4 regions of the Allobosea sp. 29B genome follow, and region 2 is predicted to be linked to each of the others. Evidence: predicted binding sites of a transcription regulator. Region 2 holds the regulator's gene; each other region holds the start of a gene.
The links. Region 2 encodes PhoB, which activates phosphate uptake and scavenging genes when phosphate is short. Its sites were predicted from a motif close to TGTCATNNANCTGTCAT; they were not measured.

Region 1 (2,188 bases), 3.6 Mb from region 2:
TCCGGCGGAATGTTCTCCTCCGAGACCATGCCGGCGAAATTGTTGTCGACCTCGTGGTCGTCGAAGGAGACGATCCAAGGCGCCGAGGCGTGGGCGAGCTGGAGATCGGGATCCATCTTGTAGATGGCATAGCGCTGGCGATAATCGGCGAGCGCGTAGATCTCGTCGGGCTCGCCCGGCATCACTCGCGCCACCGGCAGCGGCCGCTCGTTCGGCCTGACCATCCGGTACTCGTAGATGTAGTCGCCATAGTGGAAGACGAAGTCGAAGCGCTCCTCGGCGACATGGCGGAAGGCACTGAAGAAGCCATCCTCGTAGCGTTGGCAGCCGAGCACGCCGAAGTTCACCCGCTCGACGCTTGCCCCCGCCGCCGGCAGCGTCCGGGCGCGGCCGATCATGGTGCGCTCGCCGCCGCAGCTGAAGCGGTAGAAATAATCGCGGTTCGGCTCCAGCCCGGCGATCTCGACATGGACCGCGTGGCCGAGTTCCGGCCGGGCCAGCGCCGTGCCACGCTGCACCGCCCCGCGCATATTGGCCTCGGTCGCGATCTCATAGGCGACCTCGACCGCCTTCATCGGCATGCCGCCATTGCGGGCGAGCGGCAGCGGCGCCAGCTTGGTCCAGATCACGAAGCCGTCGGCGGACGGGTCGCCCGAGGCGATGCCGAGCCCGAACGGATAGGCGGCGAAGACCGGATTGGCCCAGACGCGCTGGTCGATGACGCCGCCACCGGTCAGCAGCAGGCCCGAGGCTGCGAGCCCGGTCAGGAACCGCCGCCGCGACGGCGTGCCGGCCTCGGTCAGGAAGTCATCGACGCTGAACTGACCGAAGGCGTTGCGGCGGAACATGACGGGGCTCCAGGCTCGTTGCCTGGAACCATACCAAGTTTCGCCTGACGCACACGTGACAGAAGCGGCGACAGCATCGGACCGAAAAGTGGAATCCACTTTTCGGACAAATCCGATGCTATAACAAATCGATAGATCGCCGTTATCGCGTCCTGTCGGACGCGCGGCGATCTATTGCAGCCGCTCCAATGCCTCCGCGATCTTGAGCTTGCGGGCTTCTGCCGCAGCCTTGCGCTCGCGGTTCTCCTCGACGATCTCCTCGGGCGCGCGTGCCATGAAGTCGGGATTGCCGAGCTTGCGCTCGACCGCGACGATGTCCTGGTCGAGCTTGGCAAGTTCCTTGTTGAGGCGGCCGCGCTCGGCGTCGAGATCGATGATCCCCGCCAGCGGCAGCGCCGCGACCTCACCGCGCACGATGATCTGCGCCGACTGGCCGGGCGCCTCATCGGCGAACTCGATCGCGGAAAGCCGCGCCAGCCGTTCGATCATCGGCGCCCAGGCCTCGACCGCCGCCTTCGTCGCGGCGCTCGCCTTGACCAGCACCAGCGGCACCTGCGTCCCGCCCGGCACATTGGTCTCCGAGCGGATCGAGCGGATGTCGGAGATGAGATCGACGACGAAGCCGATCTCGGCCTCGGCCGTCTCATCGACCAGCGCCGACAGCTCCGGCCAGCGCGTCAGGCAGACCAGGCCCGCCTCCCCGGCCGGCACCGTGCGCGGTGCGCCGGCATTGGCCTTCTGCGCCCAGAGCTCCTCGGTCAGGAACGGCATGAACGGGTGCAGCAGCTGGCAGATCAGGTCGATGACATGGGCGACCGTTGCCTGCGTCTCCGCCCGCGCCGCGGTGCCGGCCGCGTCCAGTTCCTCGGCCTGCAGCACCGGCTTCGACAGTTCGAGATACCAGTCGCAGAACTGGCCCCAGACGAAGCGATAGGCTGCATCCGCCGCCTCGTTGAACTTGAACTCGGCGATGCCGGCCGCGACCGCATTGGCGGTGCGGGCCGCCTCGGACAGGATCCAGCGGTTCAGCGGCAGCTTGGCCCCGGCAGGGTCGAAGCCTTCCGCCCGCAGGCAGCCATTGATCTCGGCGAAGCGGGCTGCGTTCCAGATCTTGGTCGCGAAGTTGCGGTAGCCCTCGACGCGCGAGGTCGCGAGCTTGATGTCGCGCCCTTGCGCCGCCATCGCCGCGAAGGTGAAGCGCAGCGCATCCGCGCCATAGGTGTCGATCAGCACGAGCGGATCGATGACGTTGCCCTTCGACTTCGACATCTTCGCGCCCTTCTCGTCGCGAACCATCGCGTGGAGATAGACGTCGCGGAACGGCACCTCGTCCATGAAGT
Region 2 (2,188 bases):
TCTCGCAGTACACCGCCTTCATGTACCTTGGCGAGGTGATCGAGTTCGACGCCACCAACAACATCTTCATGAACCCGCATAAGAAGCAGACGCAGGACTACGTCACCGGCCGTTTCGGTTGACATTCCGAAGCGTCGGCAAGCCCCAAGGATACGCCCCATGTCCGACCATATCGTCCGCTCCTACGACGCCGATCTCGAAGGGCTGCGCCGCAGCCTCGCCGAGATGGGCGGCATGTCCGAGCGCATGCTCGGCGACTCCACCGTGGCGCTGGTGCGCCGCGACACCGCGCTCGCCCAGAAGATCATCAGCGCCGACCAGCGCCTCGACAATCTCCAGCGCGAGGTCGAGGAAAAGGCGGTGCTGACCATCGCCCGCCGCCAGCCGCTGGCGAACGACCTGCGCGAGCTGATCTCGGCGATCCGCATCGCCGCCGACATCGAGCGTGTCGGCGACCTCGCCAAGAACATCGCCAAGCGCGCCGTCGCGATCTCCGGCCAGTTCTCGCCGCCGCATCGCGCCGTGGTCGGCCTCGAGCATATGAGCCGCCTGGTTCAGGCCCAGCTCAAGGACGTGCTCGACGCTTATGCCGCTAGCAACGAGCAGAAGGCGATGGATGTCTGGCGCCGCGACGACGAGATCGACGCGCTCTACACCTCGCTGTTCCGCGAGCTCCTGACCTATATGATGGAAGATCCGCGCAACATCACCTTCTGCACGCACCTCCTGTTCTGCGCCAAGAATGTCGAGCGCATCGGCGATCACACCACCAACATCGCCGAGACCATCCACTACCTCGTCACCGGCCAGTCCATGGACGAAACCCGGCCGAAGCTCGACACCACCAACATCCTCGTCGACCTGCCGGCAGCCAATGGCTGAACTGGCGGGGCTTGAACGGACCCTGACATGCCCGCACGCATCCTGATCGTCGAGGACGAGGAGCCGCTCACCCTGCTGCTGCGCTACAATCTTGAGGCCGAGGGCTTCGAGGTCGACAGCGTGGCGCGCGGTGACGACGCCGAATTGCATCTGCGCGACCATACGCCCGATCTCGTCCTGCTCGACTGGATGCTGCCCGGCCTCTCCGGCATTGAGCTCTGCCGGCGCCTGCGCACGCGCCGCGACACCGAGCGCGTGCCGATCATCATGCTGACGGCCCGCGGCGAGGAGACCGAGCGCGTGCGCGGCCTTGCCACCGGCGCCGACGACTATGTCGTCAAGCCCTTCTCGCTGCCCGAGCTGATCGCCCGCATCCAGGCGCTGCTGCGCCGTGCCAAGCCCGGCCACGTTGCCGGCTTACTTGCTGCCGGCGATCTCGAACTCGACCGCACCACCCGCCGTGTCCGCCGTGCCGGGGCCGAGCTGCATCTCGGACCGACCGAGTTCCGCCTGCTCGAGTTCCTGATGCAGGCGCCGGGCCGGGTCTATTCCCGGGCGCAATTGCTCGACGCCGTCTGGGGCCGCGACGTCTATATCGACGAGCGCACCGTCGACGTTCATGTCGGGCGCCTGCGCAAGGCGATCACGCCCGCCAATGCCAAGGACCCGCTGCGCACGGTGCGCGGCGCCGGCTATGCCTTCGACGAGACTTTTGCGCGAAGTTGAGCGCTTCTGTCAGCGCGGCGCGGCGACGATCACCGCCGCGCCGGCGAGGCAGAGCGCGGCGCCGGCCAGGTCGTAGTGGTCGGGCGCGATCTTCTCGACCAGCGCCATCCAGGCCAGCGACGCCACAATATAGACGCCGCCATAGGCGGCGAAGGCGCGCCCGGCGGCTGGATTGTCGAGCAGGGTCAGCAGCCAGGCGAAAGCCGCGAGCGATCCCAGGCCCGGCAGCAGCCACCAGACCGGCTTGCCGAGCTTGAGCCAGGCCCAGAAGGCGTAGCAGCCGGCGATCTCCGCCAGCGCCGCGCCTGCGTAGGTCGCGAATGTCGCCATGCTGATGCCTACGCTTCCGGCCCGAAAGCCGCGGCCAGCCGGGCGAAGACCGGGCGATAGGCCTCCGATGCCAGCGGGGTCAGCGATCGGACCTGATCGAAGGTGAACCAGCGGATCTCGTTATGCTCGTCATTGCTGATCCTGGGCTCGCCGCCGGTCCATTCGATGACCGCGAACAGATGCCAGAGTGCGGGCGTGACGCCATCCGTCTCGGTCGTCTCGATCGTCTCGAAACGGCGGAAGACCGTCG
Region 3 (2,188 bases), 3.5 Mb from region 2:
CCACCTCTTAACCCGCCCCTCGCCTATCCTTTTCTGCGAAGAGGAGACAAGCATGGCGCCCCGCGCTGAGACCAGACCAGAAGCGCGGCGCATGGCGAAATCTGCCGGCCAGCTGGCGATCTGCGCCTTGCTCGGCCTGTTCGGCGCCGAGCCGGCGCTCGCGCTCTATCCCAAGAAAAGCGATTCCGACCCCCATGCCGGCGTGCGCGATGCGCGACGCCGCGTCATCCAGGGCATCGACGTCTCGCGCTGGCAGGACGATATCGACTGGCAGAAGGTCAAGGATGCCGGCACGCGCTTCGCCTTCATCAAGGCGACCGAGGGCGGCGATCATCTCGACCCGATGTTCAGGAAGAACTGGGCCGAGGCCAAGAAAGCCGGCGTGCCACGTGGCGCCTATCACTTCGTCTATTGGTGCCGGCCCGCCAAGGACCAGATCCGCTGGTTCAAGCGCCACATCCCGCGCGATCCCGACGCCCTGCCCCCGGTCCTCGACGTCGAGTGGAACGGCGAATCCGCCAGATGCGGCAAGAAGATTCCGCGCGAGAAGGCACTCGCCAAGATCCGCGAGATGCTGAAAGGGCTGCAGGAGCACACCGGCAAGAAGCCGATCATCTATACCGACATCACCTTCCACGAAGACGTGCTGGAAGGTGAGTTCAACGACCATCCCTATTGGCTGCGCTCGACAGCCGCCCCGCTGCATCATCGCTATGAGCGCAAGCAGTGGGAGTTCTGGCAGTTCACCACCACCGGCCGCGTCCCCGGCATCGGCGGCGACGTCGACCGCAACGCCTTTTTCGGCAGCGAGCATGAATTCGCTGCCTGGCGCGACGGGCGCTACGACATCGGCGCGCGCAAATGGCGCGGTGGCGAGCCCAAGGTCGCGACCACGCCCAAGCCCCCCGCCACGCCGGCCGGCCTGAGGACGCCGAAGGCGGCCGGCGGCACACCGCTGAAATTCCTGCCGCCCGGCAAGATTCCGCGCAACGCCTCCCGCGACGTCGCTACGACAGGGTCGCTGGCAAACCGCGACGAGGACTGACGAAACGGAGCTGAGCCGCAAGGAAACGCTCTCCAGTACGCCATTTATTAGACTAAAGTCGTAATACTAAGCTTCCGCAGCTTGCGCGGTGACCTTGCGCAATCGCGACAATACGCTCGATCGTCATCAGACTGTCGGCAACACCGCTCAGTTTCCGCGCATCTCAACGGGAGTTGCGGGAACGTCGCCATGAGCAGCATCACGATGGATCACGGCCAGGGCACAGAGCCCGGGACCGAAAAACCGAAACTCGACGCACCGCAGGGCGCGATCGCCGGCCTGATCTTCGCCGCCGTGATGACGGTCGGCCTCGGTTATATGTGCTATTCTCTCTACCAGGACATCAGCGGCACCGGCATGCCGGCGACGACCTGGCTGCCCTTCGTCCTGCTCGGCGTGGCCATGCTGATCGCGCTCGGCTTCGAGTTCGTCAACGGCTTCCATGACACCGCCAACGCGGTCGCGACGGTGATCTACACCAACGCGATGCCGGCCAGTATCGCAGTCGTCTGGTCGGGCGTCTTCAACTTCCTCGGCGTGATGATGGCGTCCGGCGCCGTCGCCTTCGGCATCATTTCGCTGCTGCCGGTCGAACTCATCCTGAATGTCGGCTCCGGTGCCGGTTTCGCCATGGTCTTCGCGCTGCTGATCGCCGCGATCATCTGGAATCTCGGCACCTGGGCGCTCGGCCTGCCGGCCTCGTCCTCGCATACGCTGATCGGCTCGATCATCGGTGTCGGCCTCGCCAACCAGCTCTACAACAGTGCGAGCGGGACCTCCGGCGTCGACTGGACCAAGGCGACCGAGATCGGCTGGTCGCTGCTGATCTCGCCGCTCTTCGGCTTCATTGCCGCCGCGCTGGTCTTCCTGACGCTCAAGCTGATGGTGCGCAATCCCGAGCTCTATGCCGAGCCCAAGGGCAACAAGCCGCCGCCGCTCTGGATCCGCGGCATCCTGATCGCGACCTGCACCGGCGTCTCCTTCGCCCATGGCTCGAATGACGGCCAGAAGGGCATGGGCCTGATCATGCTGATCCTGATCGGCTGCGCGCCCACCGCCTATGCGCTGAACCGCGCCATTCCGGCCGGCGATCTCGATAATTTCCGCAAGACCGCGATCGCCGCCAGCGCCGTCATCGACCAG
Region 4 (2,188 bases), 1.8 Mb from region 2:
TTTTCCTGAGCGGTCGGCGAGGCTGATAGCGGCGATGGATGTCAGGAGTTGTCAGGATGCGCGTGACCTCGTCGGAACGAAACGCGGGCCGGCGCGAGTTGCTCCCTGCGACCGTCCTGCGCCGTGGCTACCGCTTCCGCGCGACGATGAAGGGGCGAGAATCCTTGCCCCGGCTCGCATGATGTTCCGTACCCAGGACATCGAAGCCGGTGGCGGCGATGAGCTCACTCAATTCACGCGCTCGGAAGACGCCGACATGGGGCGCTTTCCCGATCGCGCGCATCAGCGGCAGGGCGAGCCGGATCAGCGGGTTCATGTCACCAAGGCAGGGCGTCTTGGAGATGAACAGGCCGCCTGGCTCGAGCAAGGTGTGGATGTCGCGCAGCGTGCCGGCGAGGTCGCGGACCAGGTGGAGATAGTTGAAGGCGAGGGCGGCCTCGAACCGGATCGCCTCGGCGGCGAGCGTCTCCGCCGTCGCTGTGTGGAAGGCGAGCGCAGGGACCGGGCTCGCGGCGTGCTTTTCCTCGGCGATCGCGATCATCCCCGCGGAGATGTCCGTCGCGAGATAGCTGCCCGCGTTGCCCGCAAGCCGCAGCGCCGTGGTTCCGGTGCCGCAGCCCAGTTCCAGCACCTTGTCCGTGGGCTTCAGCAGGAGGCGGGTCCGCTCCAGGGTGCGCTCGTATCCGGCCTGGTCGGAGATCGGGCTCCTGGCATAGCGCCGCGATGACCTGTCCCAGAAGCTGGCATCGCTCGCCGCGCTCATGTCGCATCCTCAATTTGCTGGTGGCTTGGCGCGGGCCCCGGCGCCTGCGTCGGGAGATGACCTCATCGATGACGTGCGTTCAAGCTGCAGGCCCGCGGCCGATTCAATTGTTATATTGTTACAAATACTGGCCGGCGCATAGTAATCATAGTGTCATCTCGCCCGCCTAACGGACCGGCGACCGGGCTTTCACTGGGGCGGAGAGGTATCATGCAGAAGCGAACTTGGCTGATGGCGGCGGCGATGCTCGCCAGCGTGGCGCCGGCGACGGCGCAGACCATCTATCCGCTCAACCGCGCCGAGATCCTCGAGGGCTCGCGCTTCGATTTCAAGGTCGAGTTCCCGAACGCCCCGGCCTCGGCCGACGTCAAGGTCACGATCAACGGCAAGCCGGTGAACGAGGCCTTCGGCCGCGAGGCCCAGTTCGTCCAGAACGAGGAAGGCCAGAAGCATTCGGCGCTGTGGCTGCGCGGCGCGCAGCTGCCGGCCGGCCAGTACGTCATCGAGGCGACGCAGGGCAGCGAGAAGGCGACCGTCAACTGGACCATCTATGCGACGCCCGAACGCAAGGCCAAGAACGTCATCCTCTTCGTCGGTGACGGCATGTCGGTCGCGCATCGCACCGCTGCCCGCATCCTGTCGAAGGGCTGGGAGCAAGGCCTCTATGGCGGCGAGCTCGCCATCGACGACATGCCGAACATGGCGCTGATCTCGACCTCGGGCACCGACTCGATCGTCACCGACAGCGCCAACTCCGCCAGCGCCTACACCACCGGCCACAAGTCCTGCGTCAACGCGCTCGGCATCTACTGCGCCAAGAACGCGCTGACGCTCGACCATCCCAAGGTCGAGACCATCTCCGAGGTGATCAAGCGCAAGCGCTCGGGCATGGCGATCGGCGTCGTCACCAATTCCGAGATCGAGGATGCCACTCCGGCCTCGATGGTCGCCCATACCCGCCGCCGTTCGGACTTCAACGACATCGTCAAGATGTTCTTCGACGTGCAGCCCGACGTGATCATGGGCGGCGGCTCGCCGAACTTCCTGCCGAAGTCGACCCCGGGCACCAAGCGCACCGACGATCTCGACTTCATCGCCAAGTTCAAGGAGGCGGGCTACGCCCTCGCCACCACCAAGACCGAGATGAACGCCGCGGTCGCCGGCGGTTCCAAGAAGCTGCTCGGCCTCTACAACACCTCGAACATCGACGGCGCCTTCGACCTGCGCCTCGCCAAGAAGGGCTCGATCTTGAAATTCCCCGATCAGCCGGACGTGGTCGAGCAGACCAAGGCCGCGATCGAGATGCTGAAGGGCGCCCAGGACGGCTTCTTCCTGATGGTGGAATCGGCCCGTATCGACAAGTACAGCCACTCGCTCGACTGGGAGCGCGCGGTGTTCGACACGATCATGCTCGACAACGCCGTT

Region 1: a site for PhoB is predicted at 893-909, ahead of GV161_RS28540 (alkaline phosphatase D family protein). Genes of this name have one in related genera too.
Region 3: a site for PhoB is predicted at 1,167-1,183, ahead of GV161_RS28000 (inorganic phosphate transporter). Genes of this name have one in related genera too.
Region 4: a site for PhoB is predicted at 904-920, ahead of GV161_RS02435 (alkaline phosphatase). Genes of this name have one in related genera too.

Annotation. Positions count from the first base shown of each region.
Region 1 is NZ_LR733817.1:5,877,577-5,879,764, forward strand. It holds gene GV161_RS28540 (alkaline phosphatase D family protein) at 1-848, opposite strand, end outside; gene GV161_RS28545 (valine--tRNA ligase) at 1,020-2,188, opposite strand, start outside.
Region 2 is NZ_LR733817.1:2,273,835-2,276,022, forward strand. It holds gene pstB (phosphate ABC transporter ATP-binding protein PstB) at 1-122, shown strand, start outside; gene phoU (phosphate signaling complex protein PhoU) at 160-882, shown strand; gene phoB (phosphate regulon transcriptional regulator PhoB) at 910-1,608, shown strand; gene GV161_RS11135 (YnfA family protein) at 1,618-1,938, opposite strand; gene GV161_RS11140 (NUDIX hydrolase) at 1,947-2,188, opposite strand, start outside.
Region 3 is NZ_LR733817.1:5,775,256-5,777,443, forward strand. It holds gene GV161_RS27995 (GH25 family lysozyme) at 53-1,045, shown strand; gene GV161_RS28000 (inorganic phosphate transporter) at 1,343-2,188, shown strand, end outside.
Region 4 is NZ_LR733817.1:476,676-478,863, reverse strand. It holds gene GV161_RS02440 (class I SAM-dependent methyltransferase) at 128-763, opposite strand; gene GV161_RS02435 (alkaline phosphatase) at 974-2,188, shown strand, end outside.